2 regions of the Streptomyces sp. GbtcB6 genome follow, and region 2 is predicted to be linked to the other one. Evidence: riboswitches for the same ligand, from Rfam matches in the RefSeq annotation. Region 2 holds a riboswitch; the other holds the start of a gene.
The links. A riboswitch is a leader RNA that binds a small molecule or an ion and turns the genes downstream of it on or off. The one in region 2 is predicted to bind glycine.
Positions count from the first base shown of each region.

Region 1: another riboswitch for glycine. It lies ahead of gcvP (aminomethyl-transferring glycine dehydrogenase); the one in region 2 lies ahead of gcvT (glycine cleavage system aminomethyltransferase GcvT).

Region 1 covers NZ_JAGXJL010000039.1:4,099-14,033, reverse strand. The annotation lists gene gcvP (aminomethyl-transferring glycine dehydrogenase) at 1-2,712, opposite strand, end outside; glycine riboswitch at 2,892-2,985, opposite strand; gene KVT45_RS41195 (PRC-barrel domain-containing protein) at 3,100-3,480, shown strand; gene KVT45_RS41190 (DNA polymerase IV) at 3,713-5,077, opposite strand; gene KVT45_RS41185 (MerR family transcriptional regulator) at 5,171-5,794, opposite strand; gene KVT45_RS41180 (bifunctional nuclease family protein) at 6,062-6,535, opposite strand; gene KVT45_RS41175 (MerR family transcriptional regulator) at 6,627-7,364, opposite strand; gene KVT45_RS41170 (FHA domain-containing protein) at 7,407-8,237, opposite strand; gene KVT45_RS41165 (DUF881 domain-containing protein) at 8,428-9,261, opposite strand; gene KVT45_RS41160 (small basic family protein) at 9,267-9,599, opposite strand; gene KVT45_RS41155 (DUF881 domain-containing protein) at 9,596-9,935, opposite strand, start outside.
Region 2 covers NZ_JAGXJL010000007.1:251,648-261,582, reverse strand. The annotation lists gene KVT45_RS15020 (L-serine ammonia-lyase) at 1-959, opposite strand, end outside; gene glyA (serine hydroxymethyltransferase) at 1,016-2,278, opposite strand; gene gcvH (glycine cleavage system protein GcvH) at 2,318-2,695, opposite strand; gene gcvT (glycine cleavage system aminomethyltransferase GcvT) at 2,794-3,921, opposite strand; glycine riboswitch at 4,080-4,177, opposite strand; gene KVT45_RS15000 (AAA family ATPase) at 4,379-5,083, shown strand; gene KVT45_RS14995 (enhanced serine sensitivity protein SseB) at 5,126-5,917, shown strand; gene KVT45_RS14990 (enhanced serine sensitivity protein SseB C-terminal domain-containing protein) at 6,068-6,865, shown strand; gene KVT45_RS14985 (ABC transporter permease) at 7,344-8,330, shown strand; gene KVT45_RS14980 (ABC transporter substrate-binding protein) at 8,389-9,935, shown strand, end outside.

The DNA.
Region 1 (9,935 bases), on a different contig from region 2:
GGTGTGCGGAGCACCACGCAGCGGGTTGTCGTCGGCGGGCCACTCCCCGGCCCCGACCTTGTCGATCTCCGCCCGAATGGCGATCATCGCCTCGCAGAACCGGTCCAGCTCGCCGAGGTCCTCGGACTCGGTCGGCTCGATCATCAGCGTGCCGGCCACCGGGAAGGACATCGTCGGCGCGTGGAAGCCGTAGTCGATGAGCCGCTTGGCGACGTCGTCGACGCTCACTCCGGTCGCCTTGGTCAGCGGCCGCAGGTCGATGATGCACTCGTGCGCGACGAGCCCGCCGGGCCCGGTGTAGAGCACGGGGAAGTGCGGCTCCAGCCGCTTGGCGACGTAGTTGGCGCTGAGCACGGCCACCTGCGTGGCCCGCTTCAGGCCCTCGCCGCCCATGAGCCGGACGTACGCCCACGAGATCGGCAGGATCCCCGCCGAGCCCCACGGGGCTGCCGAGATCGGCCCGACGCCCGTCGCCGGCCCGGCGGCGGGCTGCAGCGGGTGGTTCGGCAGGTACGGGGCGAGGTGCGCGCGCACCGCCACGGGACCGACACCGGGACCGCCGCCGCCGTGCGGGATGCAGAAGGTCTTGTGCAGGTTGAGGTGCGAGACGTCCCCGCCGAAGTGGCCGGGCTTGGCGACCCCGACCAGGGCGTTGAGGTTGGCGCCGTCGACGTACACCTGTCCGCCGGCCTCGTGCACCTGCGCGCAGATGTCGGCGACGTGCTCCTCGAACACACCGTGCGTGGACGGGTAGGTGATCATCAGCACGGCGAGCTCGTCGCGGTGCTGCTCGATCTTCGCCCGCAGGTCGGCGACGTCGATCTCGCCGTCCTCGGCCGTCTTCACGACGACGACCTTCATCCCGGCCATCACCGCGCTGGCGGCGTTGGTGCCGTGCGCGGAGGACGGGATCAGGCACACGGTCCGCTGCGCGTCGCCGTTGGCGCGGTGGTACGCGCGTACGGCGAGCAGCCCGGCCAGCTCGCCCTGCGATCCGGCGTTGGGCTGCAGGGACACCTTGTCGTACCCGGTGACCTCGGCGAGCCGCTCCTCCAGCTCCCGGATGAGGGTCAGGTAGCCCTGCGCCTGCTCGGCGGGCGCGAACGGGTGCAGCTGGCCGAACTCGGGCCAGGTGACCGGTTCCATCTCGGTGGTCGCGTTGAGCTTCATGGTGCAGGAGCCCAGCGGGATCATGCCGCGGTCCAGCGCGTAGTCCCGGTCGGCGAGCCGGCGCAGGTAGCGCAGCATCGCGGTCTCGGAGCGGTGCTGCTGGAAGACGGGGTGGGTCAGGTAGCCGTCGGCGCGCAGCAGCGCCTCGGGCAGGGTGTCCTCGGCGACGGCGTCCAGCGCCTCGACGTCGCCCTCGACGCCGAAGGCCGTCCAGACGGCGCCCAGCTGGGCGCGGGTGGTGGTCTCGTCGCAGGCCATGGAGACGTTGTCGGCGTCGACGAGCCGCAGGTTGACGCCCCCCTGGCGGGCGGCGGCGACGATCTCGGCGGCCTTGCCGGGCACGCGCGCGGTGAGGGTGTCGAAGTAGGCGCCGTGGACGATCCCGACACCGCCGGCCTTGAGCCCCGCGGCGAGGATCGTGGCGTACCGGTGCGTGCGCTGGGCGATGCCCCTGAGCCCCTCGGGCCCGTGGTAGACGGCGTACATGCCGGCCATCACGGCGAGCAGCACCTGCGCGGTGCAGATGTTGCTGGTGGCCTTCTCACGCCGAATGTGCTGCTCGCGGGTCTGCAGTGCCAGCCGGTACGCCTTGTTCCCGTCGGCGTCCACGGAGACGCCCACGAGCCGTCCGGGCAGGCTGCGCGCGAACTTCTCGCGGACCGCCATGTAACCGGCGTGCGGCCCGCCGAAGCCCATCGGCACGCCGAACCGCTGGGTGGTGCCGACGGCGATGTCGGCCCCGAGCTCGCCCGGCGAGGTCAGCAGGGTCAGCGCGAGCAGGTCGGCGGCGACGGTGACGAGCGCGCCGACCTCGTGGGCCTGCTCGACGACGGCCTTGATGTCGCGTACGGCACCGGAGGCGCCGGGGTACTGGACGAGCACCCCGTTGATCTCACGCGCGGCCAGGTCCGCCGGAATGCCGTCGGCGAGGTCGGCGACCACGACCTCCACACCCGTCGGCTCGGCCCGGGTCTGGATCACGGCGATGGTCTGCGGCAGGGCGTCCGCGTCGACGACGAAGACGCCCTTCTTGTTCTTCCCCATGCGCAGCGACAGCGCCATGGCCTCGGCGGCGGCCGTGCCCTCGTCGAGCAGCGAGGCACCGGAGGTGGGCAGCCCGGTGAGGTCGGCGACCACGGTCTGGAAGTTCAGCAGCGCTTCCAGCCGGCCCTGGGAGATCTCCGGCTGGTAGGGCGTGTAGGCCGTGTACCAGGCGGGATTCTCCATCACGTTGCGCAGGATGACGGGAGGCGTGAAGGTCCCGTAGTACCCCAGCCCGATCATCGAGTCGAGCACCTGGTTCCGGTCGGCCAGCGACCGCAGCTCGGCCAGCACCTCGGCCTCGGTCCGGGCGCCCGGCAGCTCCAGGCGGTCGGCGTTCTTGATCACGTCCGGCACGGCGGCGGCGGTCAGCTCGTCGAGCGAGCCGTACCCGACCTGGGCGAGCATCTTGGCCCGAGCCTCATGATCGGGCCCGATGTGGCGCTGCTCGAAGGGGATACCCTGCTCAAGCTCTGAGAGCGGAATACGCTGGGCGGTCATTGCGGAGGCCTCCTGGTCTGACGCGACCTTCGAGGGGTACCCCGGCGCGGGTACCCCGACGGCCTCCCCCTCTGTCATCTCAACCTGAGAGCTTCACCGGGGCCGCCCCTGCGGTCTCCCGGCTTTCACCGTCGGTGAGGGCGGACACCGTCGACGTCCGCCCTGCTTTCCAGAGTGACCTCGTCCGTGCGGTACGTGAGCCTGAGAGATTCCGGGGAGGATTTGCTCCTTCGGCGCCTCCGGTTGCCCGGAGGACTCTCCCGCACGGGGTCAGCAGCCGCCTGCCAGCCTACCAGCGCGGGCAACACCGGAGCCTTCGAGTGGCCGCCTCCTTCAATGTGCTCTTTTGTAGTGCTTACGGATGAGTTGCGACCAAGTGGAGGGCCCGTGGAGACCGACATCGATCCGCGCAACCTGATCGGCCGCAAGGCGTTCGACCGCAACGGCACGAAGATCGGCACGATCGACGAGGTGTACCTCGACGACGCGACGGGCGTGCCGGAGTGGGCGGCCATACGCACCGGCCTGTTCTCCCGGGACGCCTTCGTGCCCCTGGAACCCAGCGAACTGGTCGAGGGCACCCTGCGCATCCCCTTCGACCGCGCCCTGATCAAGGACGCCCCCGACTTCGGCGTGGGCCGCCACCTCTCCCCGGAACAGGAACTCCAGCTCTACCACCACTACGGCCTCGACACGACTCCCCCGCCCCACGACCACCCCGACCACCACTTCGGCAAACTGGCAGGCACGGAGGACGCGGGTGCGTGACGCCGACGCCGGGTCCGGTAGTGGTTCGGCTACCGGTGAGTGGGGGTTGCTCGCGCCCACGCGGCGGTAGCCGCAAATCGATACAGCCCCGCGCCCCTTACGGGGCGCTGCCCAGCCGCCCCTCTTCAGCCACCCAGCTGCGGGCAGGCGTGCCGCAGGGCGGCACGGGTGGGCGCAGCGGCACCCGGCAAGCGCCGGTGAGCGTCCCCACCCCCGCCCGGCCTGACGCCAGTCACATACGCACCCCGTCCACCGAAATCCCCGGCACCAACGGCAACGGCTCAGCCGGCTCCAGCTCAGGATCCTCGACCCGAAACGTCCGCACCCTCCCCGGCCCCACCGCCCCCGGCGTCTCGAACCGCACCGTCACCCGCCCCAGCCCACTTCCCTGCACCCACCCGTGCCCGTACTCGGCATGCCGCACATCGTGCCCCGAGGGCCACCGCCGCTCGGCGACCACCTCCCGCTCGGCGACCGGCTCCGCAACCTCCTCCTCCGCCGCGAACTCCGCCGCCCCCTCCCCCGCCGCCGCCTGCGCGAACAGATCCTCCTGTGTGTAGTCGGCCAGCCCCGACACCCCCACCCCCAGCAACCGCACACCCCCCGTCGTGTCCACCGAGTCCAGCAACCGCGCGGCCGCCTCCCGCACCACCGCCGGATCGTCGGTCGGCCCCCGCAACGTCTCCGACCGGGTGAGCGTCGAGAAGTCGTACCGCCGTACCTTCAGCACGATGGTCCGCCCCGACAGCCCGGCCCCCCGCAGCCGCCGCACACACCGGTCGGCCAGCCGCTGCACCTCAAGCCCCACCCGCAGCCGGTCGTGGATGTCCACGTCGTAGGTGTCCTCGACCGACACCGACTTGGTCTCCCGCTCGGCCACCACGGGCCGCTCGTCGTGCGCGAGCGCCATCGCGTACAGCGCGTGCCCGTGGGCCTTGCCGAGCAGCCGTACCAGCTCGTCCTCCCCCGCCCCGGCGATCTCGTCGACCGTGGTGATCCCGGCCCGCCGCAGATGGTCCCCGGTCGCCGGCCCCACCCCCGGCAGGATCCGCACCGGCATCGGCCCCAGCATCGCCCGCTCCGTGCCCGGCTCGATCAGCACCAAGCCGTCGGGCTTGGCCTCCTCGGAGGCGATCTTCGCGAGCATCTTGGAGGCGGCGAGCCCGACGGACCCGGAGAGCCCCGTGACGGCCCGTATGTCCGCGCGCAGCCTCTCCCCCACCAGCCGCGCCGACTCCGCGTCCCAGGCCACCTCACCGGCCTCCAGATCCACGAACGCCTCGTCCAGGCTGAGCGGCTCCACAAGCGGCGACAGCCCGCGCAGCAGCCCCATCACCTGCTCGCTGACCGACCGGTACAGCCCGAAGCGCGGCACCAGATACGCGGCGTTCGGTGCCAGCCGCCGTGCCTGCCCCATCGGCATCGCGGAGTGCACCCCGAACACCCGGGCCTCGTACGACGCGGTGGCCACCACACCGCGTGGCCCGAGGCCGCCCACGACCACGGCCTTCCCGCGCAGGCTCGGCTTGGACGCCTGTTCCACCGAGGCGAAGAAGGCATCCATGTCGAGATGCAGGATCGTGGGCGCGTTTCTCACATCTCCGATGCTGCACCACACCACTGACAATGCCCCGGCACGGACCCGTGCCGGGGCATCAGAAGCAGTCCTGTGGGCCCTCGGGCCAGGACTTCAGACCGCCCGGTTGCGCCGCCGGGCAAGTTCGTCGGCGGGGTTGTGCCCGACGAGCGTCTCGCCGGTGTCGACGCGCTCGCCATGCAGCTGGGAGAGCGCGCTCTCCACGTCCCGCCACACCACGCCGACCGCGATCCCGAAGACGCCCTGACCGCCCTGGAGCAGGGCGTGGACCTCGTCCGGTGAGGAGCACTCGTAGACCGTGGCGCCGTCGCTCATCAGGGTCATGCGCTCCAGGTCACGGAAACCGCGTTCCCTCAGGTGCTGGACGGCGGTGCGGATGTTCTGGAGGGACACCCCGGTGTCCAGGAACCGCTTGACGATCTTCAGGACGACGACGTCCCGGAAGCTGTACAGACGCTGGGTGCCCGACCCGTGGGCGGGCCGCACGCTGGGCTCGACCAGGCCGGTACGAGCCCAGTAGTCGAGCTGCCGGTAGGTGATGCCAGCCGCCGCGCAGGCCGTGGGCCCGCGGTAGCCGATCTCCTCGGTCGCCATGGACGCCGCCCCTCCGCCGCTCGGCACTGCGATCGGCCGCTGCGGGGCGTGCGGGTACCGACCACTCTCCCCGAAACCGCGTTCCGGGGCACCCCCAGCCGTACCGTCGCCGCTGCTTCTCACGCCGACCTCCGTCCTTGACCTGCCTTCTCGACGGTAGGCAGTCACCAGGGGTGCGTCAACGATCGCCACACTCGGCACGCCGAGTGATAATCACCCTAGGAGTGGTTTCCCGTGCTCCACCGCGGGGAAAGGCTAGCCGAATGCTCTGGCGGCAAGCCGTAGGACGCTCTCAATGGCCGCTGGCAATTGCCCATGAGTTTCGGCTGTGACCAGCCGCGAACCGGCCCGTCACCGACCTTCCGGTGGATGACGGGCCGCTCGGGTCTCTCACTGGCTGCTGGTGCCGAAGTCCTCGGGCGAGATCTGGTCGAGGAACTCGCGGAACTTCTCCACCTCGTCCTCCTGCTCGTCCGGGATCGCGATGCCCGCGTCGTCCAGCACCGTGTCGCTGCCGTAGATCGGCGTTCCGGTGCGCAGCGCCAGCGCTATGGCGTCGGACGGACGGGCGCTCACCTCGACCCCGCTGGCGAAGACCAGCTCCGCGTAGAAGACGCCCTCCCGCAGGTCCGTGATGCGCACCTCGGTGAGCTCCTGGCCGACGGCCTCCAGCACGTCCTTGAACAGGTCGTGGGTCAGCGGCCTGGCAGGCGCCATGCCCTGCTGGGCGAACGCGATCGCCGTCGCCTCCCCCGGCCCGATCCAGATGGGGAGGTAACGGTCGCCTCCCACTTCGCGCAGGAGCACGATCGGTTGGTTGGAGGGCATTTCCACCCGGACACCTACGACATCGAGCTCGTTCACACAGCAACCCTAGGCCGTGCCCGGGACGTTTGGGTAGTCGGGCCGGGAACGCGCGCCCGATCCGGCCTCCGCCCGGGTCCTGTCGTGGTACTCACGGCAGCCGCACCCCGAGCGCGGTCTGCACCAGTGCGGCGTGCAGCTTCATCGTGAGCGCCGCCAGCTCCTTGGTACGGGCCTCCGCATGGGCCCTGGTCTGCGGGTTGCGGTGGCGCTTGAGCGGGGCCACCACCTGGTCCACCAGGCCGGCCTCGCGATCGGCGGCGGCCTTCATCACCCGAAGATGACGCGGCTCGATCCCGAACCGGCCCAGCTCGGCCACGAGCGAGGCCACGGTGACCGTCTCCGCGTCGTACACGCCGCCCTCCAGCGGAGCGATCAGTCCGTACGACTCCCACTCCGTGAGGCAGTTCTCGTCGATGTCGGCGGCCGCGAGCAGCTCGTCCCGGCCGATCCGGGCCACCGTCGGCACCTCGGGAACCGTCGGCACCGCCTCACCGTCGCGCTGCCGCCCCAGCACGGGCAGCTGCACCGCCTCGCCACGCTCCATGGCTTCCAGGTACTCCCGGATGACCTTGAGCGGCAGATAGTGGTCCCGCTGCATCCGCAGCACGTGTCCCAGACGCTCCACGTCCCCGGCGCTGAACTTCCGGTACCCGGAAGGGGTCCGGCGCGGCTCGATGAGCCCCTCCGACTCCAGGAAACGGATCTTGGAGATGGTGACTTCGGGGAACTCGTCGCGCAGCACGTTCAGCACCGTGCCGATGCTCATCAGCCCGGGTTCCGTGGCGGCGGTGCCGTGACCGGTACCGCCGCTCGGTGTGTGCAGCATGGACCTTCTTCCCTGGGGTCCCCCGGACGAGGTCCGGCGGGGTCAGATCCCCTGTCGGCTCGCGTAGAAGACCAGCCGGTACTTGCCGATCTGGACCTCGTCACCGTTCGACAGAGCGACCTGGTCGATGCGCTCCCGGTTGACGTACGTACCGTTGAGGCTGCCGACGTCGGCCACCGTGAACGAGCCGTCCGGCTGGCGGCGGAACTCCACGTGCCGACGCGAGACCGTCACGTCGTCCAGGAAGATGTCGCTCTGCGGGTGGCGGCCGGCGGTGGTCAGGTCGCTGTCCAGCAGGAAGCGGCTGCCCGAGTTGGGGCCACGGCGCACAACCAGCAGCGCGGAGCCGAGCGGCAGCGCGTCGACCGCCGCCTGCGCCTCGGGCGAGAGCGACGGCATCTGGGTCTGGCCGGTGACCTCGGCGTCGTAGGCCTCCAGACCGGAGATCGAGATCGTGGACGTCGTCTCCGACGCACGCTCGGGGACGGCGCCCGCACGCAGCGGAGCTCCGCAGTTGGAACAGAAGCGGGCGTTCTCCGCGTTGCGGTTACCGCACCTCGTACAAACCAGGGCCGACATGGACGGATCCTCCTGCCGCGGCTGCCCCGCCGGGGCGTTGGACGCGTACGGGCCGGAGGTAAACCCTCCACCCGCACCTGAGGTTGACGGTTGCCCGAAACCTATGCCGCCGGACTGGGACGGGTCAACTGACGGCGCGCCCTGACCTCCCGAAATGTCACCCCCCGGACCAGCCACCTGGTCCCGGAACAGCGGGCGCTGGCCCTCCGTGTCGGGCTGTGCCCGATGGCGAGCGGTCGCGTTGTCGCTACCCTCTCGCGCGCTCTTGCCGAACAACTTCGCAAACAACTTCACGGGCGATTCCCCTTGACCGAAACAGACCCGCCCGTGGGGCAGGACGAACCCTGACTGAATAAACCGGCCGACCCGGACAACCACACAACGTCCGTATCCACCAGACAGTTTCCACCACGCTCCGGTTCCCCGGTGCGCCGACCCCCCGCATCCTCATGCCCCCGCCCGACGTCCCCCATGCACCGCCGGTTCACTGTGAGGACGACCGAGCGTAGTCAGGCTGCTTCGCCGGTCGCAAGGCATCCACGACGATCTTGGTGGACCGCTCGACGGTCACAGTCGCCTGTTCCTTCTCCAGGGTCTGCACCACGCCTCCGGGGATGTTGAGAGCCGGTTCGAGGTCCTGCGGCTTGCCGATCACCCTGAAAACGTAGGGCTGGGTGATCTTGTTCCCGTCGACGCTCACACTCTTCCCGGAGTCGGTGAGGTAGGTGCCGGCGATCACCCGTACCCCGTTGACCTGGATCGCCTCCGCACCGGCCGCACGCAGCTCCTGGATCGCGTCGAGCAGCATGTCCGCCTGCACCGTCCCCTTCGGGTCGTCGACCGTCATCGTGATGCCAGGACCCTGCGCCGCCACGGTGCCCGCGAGAATGCCGAGTTGCCTCTCCTTCTCGGCCGTCTGCCGGCGGGCCTCCGCCGCCTGGTCGGAGCTGCTCTGCAACTCCTCTCGCTGCTTCTCGAGTCCTGTCTTCTCGTCCTCAAGACGCTGAGTACGGTCGTCCAGTTCATCGAGGATGCGCACAAGATCTTCCTGGCGGGCCCCGCGCAGCGCGCTGTCGCTGTCGCTGTTCGACGCCACCTGCACGGCGAGCCCGAATCCGAGACCGAACAGCAGCACCGCGACGATCAGTTGGGCCCTGCTCACGCGTGGTGGCCACAGCCCCTGGACCAGCCTCCGGCGGCCGGTCAGCCCGGCCTCCGGCTTCGGTTCGGCGGCGGACTCGGCCTCCGCCGCGGCGGGCACCTCGGCCGGGAGTTCTCTGCGCAGCCGGTGCTCCGGCCGCTCCTCGTGTTCACTCATGCCGCTCACGCCCTGAACACGTGCCGCCGGATCGCCGCGGCGTTGGAGAAGATGCGGATACCGAGGACCACCACGACCCCCGTGGACAGCTGCGAGCCCACACCCAACTTGTCGCCGAGGAAGACGATCAGCGCGGCCACCACCACGTTCGACAGGAACGACACCACGAAGACCTTGTCGTCGAAGATCCCGTCCAGCATGGCCCGCAGACCACCGAAGACGGCGTCGAGCGCCGCGACGACGGCGATCGGCAGATACGGCTCGACGACCGCCGGAACCTCAGGCCGGACCAACAGTCCGGCCACGACGCCCACGACGAGGCCAAGTACGGCGATCACGATGTGCCCTTCTCAGTCTTCTCGGTGTACGGCTGTGCTGTACGTACGATCACACTCGGCGCGGCGGGCAACCGCACGTCACTCTCCGTGGAGATGGTCGCCCGGATGTCGAAGTTCTCCTCCAGGGCATGCAGGTACAACCCGTCAGGGCTGTCCTGGAACCTGGAGCCGAGCCTCTGCCCGTCCCCCACCGCCAGTACCGTGTACGGCGGTACCAGCGGCCTGTTGTCGACCAGTATCGCGTCCCCCGCGGCCCTGATCGCGGACAGGGCGGTCAGCCGCTGCCCGTTGACGGAGATCGCCTCGGCACCCGAGGCCCACAGCCCGTTCACGACG
Region 2 (9,935 bases):
GCGGCGAGGAGGAAGCGGACGACCCCGTCCTCGTCGGCGCCGGGGACGAAGTTGATGTAGTAGTGCAGGACGGCGGGGATGATGCCGGCCGCGCCGTTCGTGGGCGCGGTCACCACCCGGCCGCCGGCCGCGTTCTCCTCGTTCACGGCCATCGCGTAGAGCGTGATCCACTCCATCGCGTGCGCCAACGGGTCGCCCTCGGCGCGCAGTTGGCGCGCGGTCACGGCGGCCCTCCGCTTCACCCGGAGCCCGCCCGGCAGGATGCCCTCACGGGACATGCCGCGGGACACGCACGCCTGCATCACCCGCCAGATGTCCAGCAGGCCCGCGCGGATCTCGTCCTCGGTGCGCCAGGCCCGCTCGTTCTCCAGCATCAGCGCGGAGATCGAAAGACCCGTCTCCTGCGTCAGGCGGAGCAGCTCGTCGCCGGTGCGGAAGGGGTACTTCAGGACGGTGTCGTCCAGCTTGATGCGGTCCGCGCCGACCGCCTCCTCGTCGACCACGAACCCGCCGCCGACCGAGTAGTACGTCTTGGCGAGGAGTTCCGCCCCGGACGCGTCGTACGCCCAGACGGTCATGCCGTTCGCGTGGTATGGGAGTGTCTTGCGGCGGTGGAGTTTCAGGTCGTTGTCGAAGGAGAACGCGATCTCGTGCTCGCCGAGGAGGGACAGGCGCTTCGTGGCCTTGATCGCCTCGATACGGTCGTCCGCCGTCTCCACGTCCACCGTGCGTGGCGAGGCGCCCTCCAGGCCGAGCAGCACCGCCTTCGGGGTGCCGTGGCCGTGGCCGGTCGCGCCGAGGGAGCCGTACAGCTCGCAGCGTATCGAGGCGACGGACTCCAGCAGCCCCTCGTTGCGCAGCCGGCGGGCGAACATACGGGCCGCGCGCATCGGGCCGACGGTGTGGGAGCTCGACGGGCCGATGCCGATCGAGAACAGGTCGAAGACCGAGATGGCCACGGGAACTCCTCCAAAGAGGGTGGGGGCACACGTCGTCGGGCGCCCCCACCAGGGAACTACTTGTTCAGACCGGGGTAAAGCGGGTGCTTGTCGGTCAGGGCCTCGACCCGGGCCTTCAGGGCCGCCGCGTCGTAGGACGGCTTCAGGGTCTCCGCGATCACGTCCGCGACCTCGGCGAAGTCCTCGGCCGTGAAGCCGCGGGTGGCCAGCGCCGGGGTGCCGATCCGCAGACCCGAGGTGACCATCGGCGGCCGCGGGTCGTTGGGGACGGCGTTGCGGTTGACCGTGATGCCGACCTCGTGGAGGCGGTCCTCGGCCTGCTGGCCGTCCAGCTCGGACGCGCGCAGGTCGACGAGGATCAGGTGGACGTCCGTACCGCCGGAGAGGACGTTCACGCCGGCCTCGCGGGCGTCGGCGGCGGTGAGCCGCTCCGCCAGGATGCGCGCACCCTCCACCGTACGACGCTGGCGCTCCTTGAAGTCCTCCGAGGCGGCGACCTTGAAGGAGACCGCCTTCGCCGCGATCACGTGCTCCAGGGGACCGCCCTGGAAGCCCGGGAAGACGGACGAGTTCAGCTTCTTCGCGAAGTCCTTGCGGGCCAGGATGATGCCGCCGCGCGGGCCGCCCAGCGTCTTGTGGGTCGTGGAGGTGACCACGTCGGCGTACGGCACCGGGTTCTCGTGCAGACCCGCGGCCACCAGGCCGGCGAAGTGGGCCATGTCGACCCACAGGTACGCCTCGACCTCGTCGGCGATCCGCCGGAACTCCGCGAAGTCCAGCTGGCGCGGGTACGCCGACCAGCCCGCGATGATCACCTTCGGCCGGTGCTCCTTGGCGAGCCGCTCCACCTCGGCCATGTCGACCAGGCCGGAGTCGTCGACGTGGTAGGCCACGACGTTGAACTGCTTGCCGGAGAAGTTCAGCCGCATGCCGTGGGTCAGGTGCCCGCCGTGGGCGAGGTCCAGACCCAGGATGGTGTCGCCGGGCTGGGCCAGCGCGAAGAGGGCCGCCTGGTTGGCGGAGGCACCGGAGTGCGGCTGCACGTTGGCGTACTCGGCGCCGAACAGCTCCTTCACCCGGTCGATGGCGATCTGCTCGGTGACGTCGACGTGCTCGCAGCCGCCGTAGTAGCGGCGGCCCGGGTAGCCCTCGGCGTACTTGTTGGTGAGGACCGAGCCCTGTGCCTCCATGACCGCGAGCGGAGCGAAGTTCTCCGAGGCGATCATCTCCAGGGTGGACTGCTGGCGCGCCAGCTCGGCGTCGACCGCGGCGGCTACCTCCGGGTCGAGCTCGTGCAGGGGCGTGTTCAGAACGGACATCTGTTTCTACGACTCCTAGGCCGGGGTCTGCGGCGGCTCTCAGCCGGCGGTGAAGGCGGTGTACTCGTCGGCGGAGAGCAGGTCGCCCGGCTCGTCCGCGACGCGCACCTTGAACAGCCAGCCGCCCTCGAAGGGGGCCGAGTTCACCAGCGAGGGGTCCTCGACGACGTCCTCGTTGACCGCGGTGATCTCACCGGTGACCGGCGCGTACAGGTCGGACACCGACTTGGTCGACTCCAGCTCGCCGCAGGACTCGCCCGCGGTCACCGTGTCGCCGACCGCCGGGAGCTGGACGAAGACGACGTCACCGAGCGCGTTGGCCGCGTGCTCCGTGATACCGACCGTCGCCACGCCGTCCTCGGCGGCCGTCAGCCACTCGTGCTCCTTGCTGTAACGCAGCTGCTGGGGGTTGCTCATGGCCTGAATTCTCCTGTACGCGAGGGAGTGCTGATGAAGGGGGGAAGGCTGGAGACGTGCGTGACCAGCGGCGATGTGCGCAGGGTCACGCCCAGTGGCTACTTCTGGCGCTTGTAGAACGGCAGCGGCACGACCTCGTGCGGCTCGTGGCTGCCCCGGATGTCCACGCCGACGCCCGCCGTGCCCGGCGCCGAGTGCGCCGCGTCGACGTACGCCATGGCGATCGGCCGGCCCAGCGTGGGGGAGGGGGCACCGGAGGTGACCTCGCCGATCACCTCGCCGCCGGCGACCACCGGGAATCCGGCGCGCGGTACCCGGCGGCCCTCGGCGACCAGGCCGACGAGGACGCGCGGCGGGTTCTGCTCCGCACGGGCGGCGGCCTCGGCGAGCGCCTCGCGCCCCACGAAGTCGCCCTCCTTCTCGAACTTGACCACCCGGCCGAGCCCGGCGTCGAAGGGGGTCAGCTCCGTGGTCAGCTCGTGCCCGTACAGCGGCATGCCCGCCTCCAGGCGCAGGGTGTCCCGGCAGGACAGCCCGCAGGGCACCAGGCCCACCGGGGAACCCGCCTCGGTCAGCGCCTGCCACAGCTCCACCGCGTGCTCCGGCTTCACGAACAGCTCGAAGCCGTCCTCGCCGGTGTAGCCGGTGCGCGCGATCAGCGCCGGGACGCCGGCGACGGTGCCGGGCAGGCCGGCGTAGTACTTCAGCCCGTCCAGGTCCGCGTCGGTGAGCGACTTGAGGATCCCGGGCGACTCCGGGCCCTGCACGGCGATCAGCGCGTACGCGTCGCGGTCGTCGCGGACCTCGGCGTCGAACCCGGCGGAACGCTCCACGAGCGCGTCGAGGACGACCTGGGCGTTGGAGGCGTTGGCGACGACCATGTACTCGGTCTCCGCCAGCCGGTAGACGATCAGGTCGTCCAGGATGCCGCCGTCGGCCCGGCAGATCATGGTGTAGCGGGCGCGGCCCACGCCGACGGAGGCGATGTTCCCCACCAGGGCGTGGTTCAGCAGGTCGGCCGCGCGCGGGCCGGTCACGGTGATCTCGCCCATGTGGGAGAGGTCGAAGAGCCCGGCCCTGGTCCGTACCGCGACATGCTCGTCGCGCTCGGAGCCGTAGCGCAGGGGCATGTCCCAGCCGGCGAAGTCGGTCATGGTCGCGCCGAGCGAGCGGTGCAGGGCATCGAGCGCGGTGCGGCGGGGTGCGGCGGAATCGGTACTGCTCATCGGTCGGTCGTCTCCCAGAGGTCCCGAGGGCATGACAGGCGAGGGCTGTCCTCCCCATCTGTCATCGGAACCTGAGAGGTTCGCCGTGACCACGGACGTGATCACGGTTTGCACCTTGGGTGGAGCCACTGACACAGCGGCCCGCTTTTCAGATGTGCCTCGCCCGCGCGGTAACGGGGCCTGAGAGATTCAAGGGAGGGACTTGCTCCTTCGGCGCCCCAGCGAAGACGGCTGGGGACTCTCCCGCGCGGATTCAAGCGGCCGGTATGCAGTTGGCGCGGACATCATTGCACGCCGCCCGGCCGCATGGCAGGCCGGACTTGTCCCTCCCGCCGTCCTCTCTCTTTGTAGCCGGGCTGTTGCCGGACGCGCACGGAACCGCGAGACGCCGTGCATTACCTTCTCTTTGCGTTAACTGGGGAGAACCTTTCCTGAACCCCCAGGGAGGACGGTCACGGTGACAAGGACCACGGCATACGCGACGACGACGGGCATCGCCCTGCCCCAGCAGCCGACGGCCCCGGCCCGCGAGCGGTGCGGCGAGCGACCCGTACCGGTCGTCCGCGATCTGCGCGACCGCGCCGGGCGCAGCCCGCACGGCCTGCTCTTCGGCCCCCGTGACCTGGTGGTGGTCACCGGGCTGCCCGGCAGCGGCAAGTCCACCCTGATGCACCGCACCGTCCAGGGCATCCGCATCGACTCCCAGGACACCCGCGACCGCTGGGACGCCCGCCTGGCCCGCCTTCTGCCCTACGCCGTGTACCGCCCGCTGGTCCGCCTCGCCCACTTCGCCGGGCTGCGCCGGGCCCTCGACACCGGCGAGGGCGTGGTCGTGCACGACTGCGGTACGCAGGCCTGGGTGCGCGACTGGCTGGCCCGGGAGGCCCGCCGCCGCGGCGGCACCCTGCACCTGCTCCTCCTGGACGTCACCGCCGGCACGGCACTGGACGGCCAGCGCGAGCGCGGCCGGGGCGTCTCCCGGTACGCCTTCGTGCGCCACCGCCGGGCGGCCGGCCGGCTGCTGCGCGCGGTGGAGAAGGGGAAACTGCCCGAGGGTGTCGGCTCGGCGGTGCTCCTGGACCGGGACGCGGCGGACGTACTGCGCCGGATCGCCTTCGCGGACGCCGAATCCACGGGTGGCTTTGTCGGTGCCACCCGCTAGCCTTTCCAGCCTCAGTAGTGGTTCCCAGCAGGCGGTAGGCAGATGGACTTCCCGGCGGACATTCCCGCGGACTTCCCGGCACAGGCGCACCCCCACCCGCACGGCGGGTGGCCCGGCAACGAACTGGAGGAGGTCCTGTCGGCCTCCCTCGGCGTGCCCGCGGCGGCGGGCCGGCTCATCGAGGTACTGGGCCGGAGTTTCCTCTGGATCCCGCTGCCGGAGGGCGGCGGCCCGCACAGCGGCCCGCTGGACCTGCCCACCATGCAGATCGAGGGCCAGGTGTACGTGCCGGTCTTCAGCTCCGAGGAGCAGTTCCGCCTGGTGGCCGGCTCCCATCTGTCGTACACGATCGCCCCGGCCGTCGAGTTCGTCCGCGGCCTGCCCCCGCAGGTCGGCATCGCCGTGAACCCCGGGGGAGTGGTCGGTGTCCCGCTGCCGCCGGAGGCGGTCGCCCAGCTCTGCCGGACCGGCCGCACCGAACTGGACGGCCCCGCCTCGGGCGGCCGGGTCCGCCTCTTCGAACCGGACTGGCAGGACGACCCGATGGACTTCCTGGCCGCGGCGTCGGCCGAGTTCGCCAGGACCGGCGTGGTCGCCACGGCCCGCCGCTGCCTGGCCGCGGTCGAGACGGCGGACCCGGTGATGTTCGTGGGGGTCGAACTCTCCCAGTGGGAAGGCGACTTGCGCGCCCTGCCGCTGGAGGCACTGGGCAAGGCCCTGGGCCAGGCTCCGGTGAAGTGGCCGGTGAACCTGGTCCTCCTGGACGTGGCGGACGACCCGGTGGGCCACTGGATGCGCGAAAACGTGCGCCCCTTCTATCAGTACGGTCACTAGAAACGCCCTGAGGGCAACCGACCCAGGGGCGCGGGGAACTGCGCGACCGGCCACCGACGACCCGCACCCGCCGACGGACAATCGGCGCCACCCCCCTTGGCGCTTAAGCTGTCTCCAAACGCGGGGCACCAGATGAAGGGGCGGTAACACGTGAGCGCCAGCGGCACCGCGGCGACCGGACAGGTCGAGCACATGCTGCGCCAGGTAACCCCCGGGCGTTACGACGCCTACGAGGCACTCCTCCGCGCCCTCGCCACGCCCTCCTCCGGCCAGATCTGGATGCTGCTCTGGCACGGCCAGGCCGGCTCCCCCGACGCCCAGTACGGGAACATGGAGGTCGACGGCCACGGCTACGCCCCCTGTGTGACCTCGGCCCAGGAGCTCTCCGCGAGCGGCTGGAACCGCTCGTACGAAGTGGTCGACGGCATCGACGTGGCCCGCACCCTCTACCCCGACCACTTCGGCCTCTGGCTCAACCCGCACGCCCCGGGCGGCGGCGTCGGCATCCCCTGGCTGGACCTGCGCCGCATCGCCACCGGCCTGGACCGCCAGCCGGCCGGCCCGCTGCGGCTCGCCGAACCGGCCATCGAGGTCCCGCAGTTCTACGCGCTGCTCGCGCAGAACGCCCACCGCACCCCCGCGGTCCGCTCGCTGCGCCGCGCCTGGGTGCAGCCGGCCCTCGGGGCGCCGTATCTCGCGATCGGCCTGGACGTGTACGAGACCTCGCCGCCGGCCGTGGACTCGGTGCGGGCGATGATGCAGCAGTCGATCGGGGCGGTGCCGGACGGGCTGCCGGTGTCGACGGTGGCGATGACCGACGAGTACGACCCGGTCGTGATGTGGATGAGGGCGACGGCACGGCCGTTCTACGACCGCGAGGCGCACGCCCAGGCATCCGCCCAGGCCCCGGCGGCCGGCTATGGCTATCCGGGACCCGGGGCCTACTGAGTGTGCTCTGTCGCCGTTTCCAGGCGGTTGTTCTCCGAAGTCGTGTTACTCGGCGGTCACGTCGGTCACGCCGGCCTCGCCGCTCCAGAGCGGCGCGGCGGTGGGTGATGGCCGGTTGACTCTCCGGTCTGGTCTCCGCGCGTAGATAGGGGTGAACTACCGTGGTTCACGACCTTTGAGGGATTCTGTTCCGTCCGCCCTCTGTGGCCAGCCGTCCGGATACCGGAAACCCCAATCGTCATCACGGTTGCGCATACTTTCTCCATCAGGCCTGGCGCGTGATCACCGGGGCATTGAAGACTCGCCTCTCAGATGCGAAGTCGGTGATCCTGCGAGCCGGTACGCAGTACCGGTCGAAGGGTCTCGTGGGCGGTCGGGCCGTAACCATTGGCGGCCACCGCACAACATGCAAGCGAACCAAGCCGCCCACCGCGGCGGACAAAAGCCGGTCACCACCGGTGAGAGGGGTCAGGTCACTGTGACCGCACCGATCGAGACCACCGAGGCGCAGCCGGAGGCTGTGCTGGAGGGTGCCGGTAAGGGGCAGATCGAGGGTCGTTCCCTCGGGCAGATCGCCTGGTCCCGGTTCAAGAGGGACAGGGTCGCCGTCGCGGGCGGCGTCGTTGTCGTCCTGCTGATCGTCGTCGCGATCCTCGCCCGCCCCATCCAGGCCCTGCTCGGTCTCGACCCCAACGCCTTCCACCAGGAGCTGATCGACGCCAACACCTCGCTGCCGAACGGCGGCTGGGGCGGCATGAGCCTCGATCACCCGCTGGGCGTGGACCCCAAGTTCGGCCGTGACATCGCCACCCGCATCCTCGAAGGCTCCTGGGTGTCGCTGGTGGTGGCCTTCGGCTCGACCATCCTGTCCAACGTGATCGGCGCGATCATGGGTGTCGTCGCCGGTTACTACGGCGGCCGCGTGGACTCGGTCATCAGCCGGCTGATGGACACCTTCCTCGCCTTCCCTCTCCTGCTGTTCGCCATCGCCATCTCCGCCACCCTGCAGGGCGGCGCGTTCGGCCTGAACGGACTGCCGCTGCACCTGAGCGTGCTCATCTTCGTCATCGGCTTCTTCAACTGGCCCTACCTGGGCCGGATCGTGCGCGGCCAGACCCTCGCCCTGCGCGAGCGCGAGTTCGTCGACGCCTCCCGCGGCATGGGTGCCAGGGGCCCGTACATCCTGTTCCGCGAGCTGATGCCCAACCTGGTCGGCCCGATCATCGTCTACTCGACGCTGCTGATCCCGACCAACATCCTCTTCGAGGCGTCCCTCAGCTTCCTCGGCGTCGGCATCCAGCCCCCGCAGGCGTCCTGGGGCGGCATGCTCCGCGAAGCGGTGACGTACTACCAGGTCGATCCCGAGTACATGATCGTGCCCGGCCTTGCAATCTTCGTGACCGTGCTGGCGTTCAACCTGCTCGGTGACGGTCTCCGCGACGCTCTCGACCCACGCAGCCGCTGACGCCTGCTGTCATCGAGAGCCCGAAAAGTTTCCGACAATGGAGGGGAACCCGCCCATCATGCGAAGGTCAGCGCTGGCCGCGATCGCGGCCATCGGCTCCGCCACCCTGCTGGTTGCAGGGTGCAGCAAGGCCGATGACAACAACGGCGGCAACGACGGCGGCGGCAGCTCCGCCGCTGCCAACGCCGCTACCAAGGGTGTCGTCAACGCGTCCGACAAGAAGGGCGGGACGGTCACCTACGAGCTGTCCGACGTCCCGGACTCGTTCGACCCCGGTAACACGTACTACGCGTACATGTACAACTTCAGCCGGCTGTACGCCCGCCCGCTGATGACGTTCGAGCCGGGCCCCGGTTCCAAGGGCAACACCCTGGTCCCGGACCTCGCCGCGAGCAAGGGTGTCCCGAGCGACGGCGGCAAGACCTGGACGTACAAGCTGCGTTCGGGCCTGAAGTACCAGGACGGCACGGCGATCACGTCCAAGGACGTCAAGTACGCCGTCGAGCGCTCCAACTTCGCGCGTGACGTGCTCTCCCTCGGCCCGAACTACTTCCAGCAGTTCCTGGTCGGCGGCGACAAGTACAAGGGCCCCTACAAGGACAAGAGCGCCAAGGGCCTGTCGTCCATCGAGACCCCGGACGACACCACGATCGTCTTCCACCTGAAGCAGGCCTTCCAGGAGTTCGACTACCTGGTCTCGGCCCCGCAGACGGCCCCGGTCCCGCAGGCCAAGGACAACGGCGTCGACTACGTCAAGAACATCGTGTCCTCGGGCTCGTACCAGTTCCAGAGCTACCAGGACGGCAAGCAGGCCGTGCTGGTCCGCAACAAGAACTGGGACGCGAAGACCGACCCGCTGCGCAAGCAGCTGCCGGACAAGATCGTCGTCAACCTGAAGGTCAACGCCGAGACGATCGACAAGGACGTCCAGGCCGGCGACGCGATCGACCTCGGCGGCACGGGTGTCCAGGCCGCCACGCAGGCCCAGGTGCTCACCGACGCCAGCAAGAAGGCCAACACGGACAACACCTACGGTGGCCGTCTGGTCTACATGGCGATCAACACCAAGCTGAAGCCGTTCGACAACGTCGCCTGCCGCAAGGCCGTCGAGTACGCGATCGACAAGGTCTCGGTGCAGACCGCCGAGGGCGGCCCGATCCGCGGTGACGTCGCCACCACGGTGCTGCCTCCGGACATCCCGGGCTACACCAAGTCGGACGTCTACGCCACCACCGGCAACAAGGGTGACGTGACCCAGGCCAAGGCGCAGCTGAAGGCCTGCGGCAAGACGTCGATCAACACCAACATCACGGCCCGCTCGGACCGCCCGCAGGAGATCGACGCCGCCACGGCGATCATCAACTCGCTGAAGAAGGTCGGCATCAACGCCACCCTCAAGCAGTACCCGTCGGGCAAGTACTTCACCGACTACGCGGGTGTCCCGAACTTCGACAACAAGCAGAACGTCGGCCTGATGATGATGCAGTGGGGTGCCGACTGGCCCTCCGGCTACGGCTTCCTGCAGCAGATCCTGAACGGCCAGGCGATCAGCCAGTCCGGTAACACCAACCTGTCGCAGTACGACAACAAGTCGGTCAACACCCT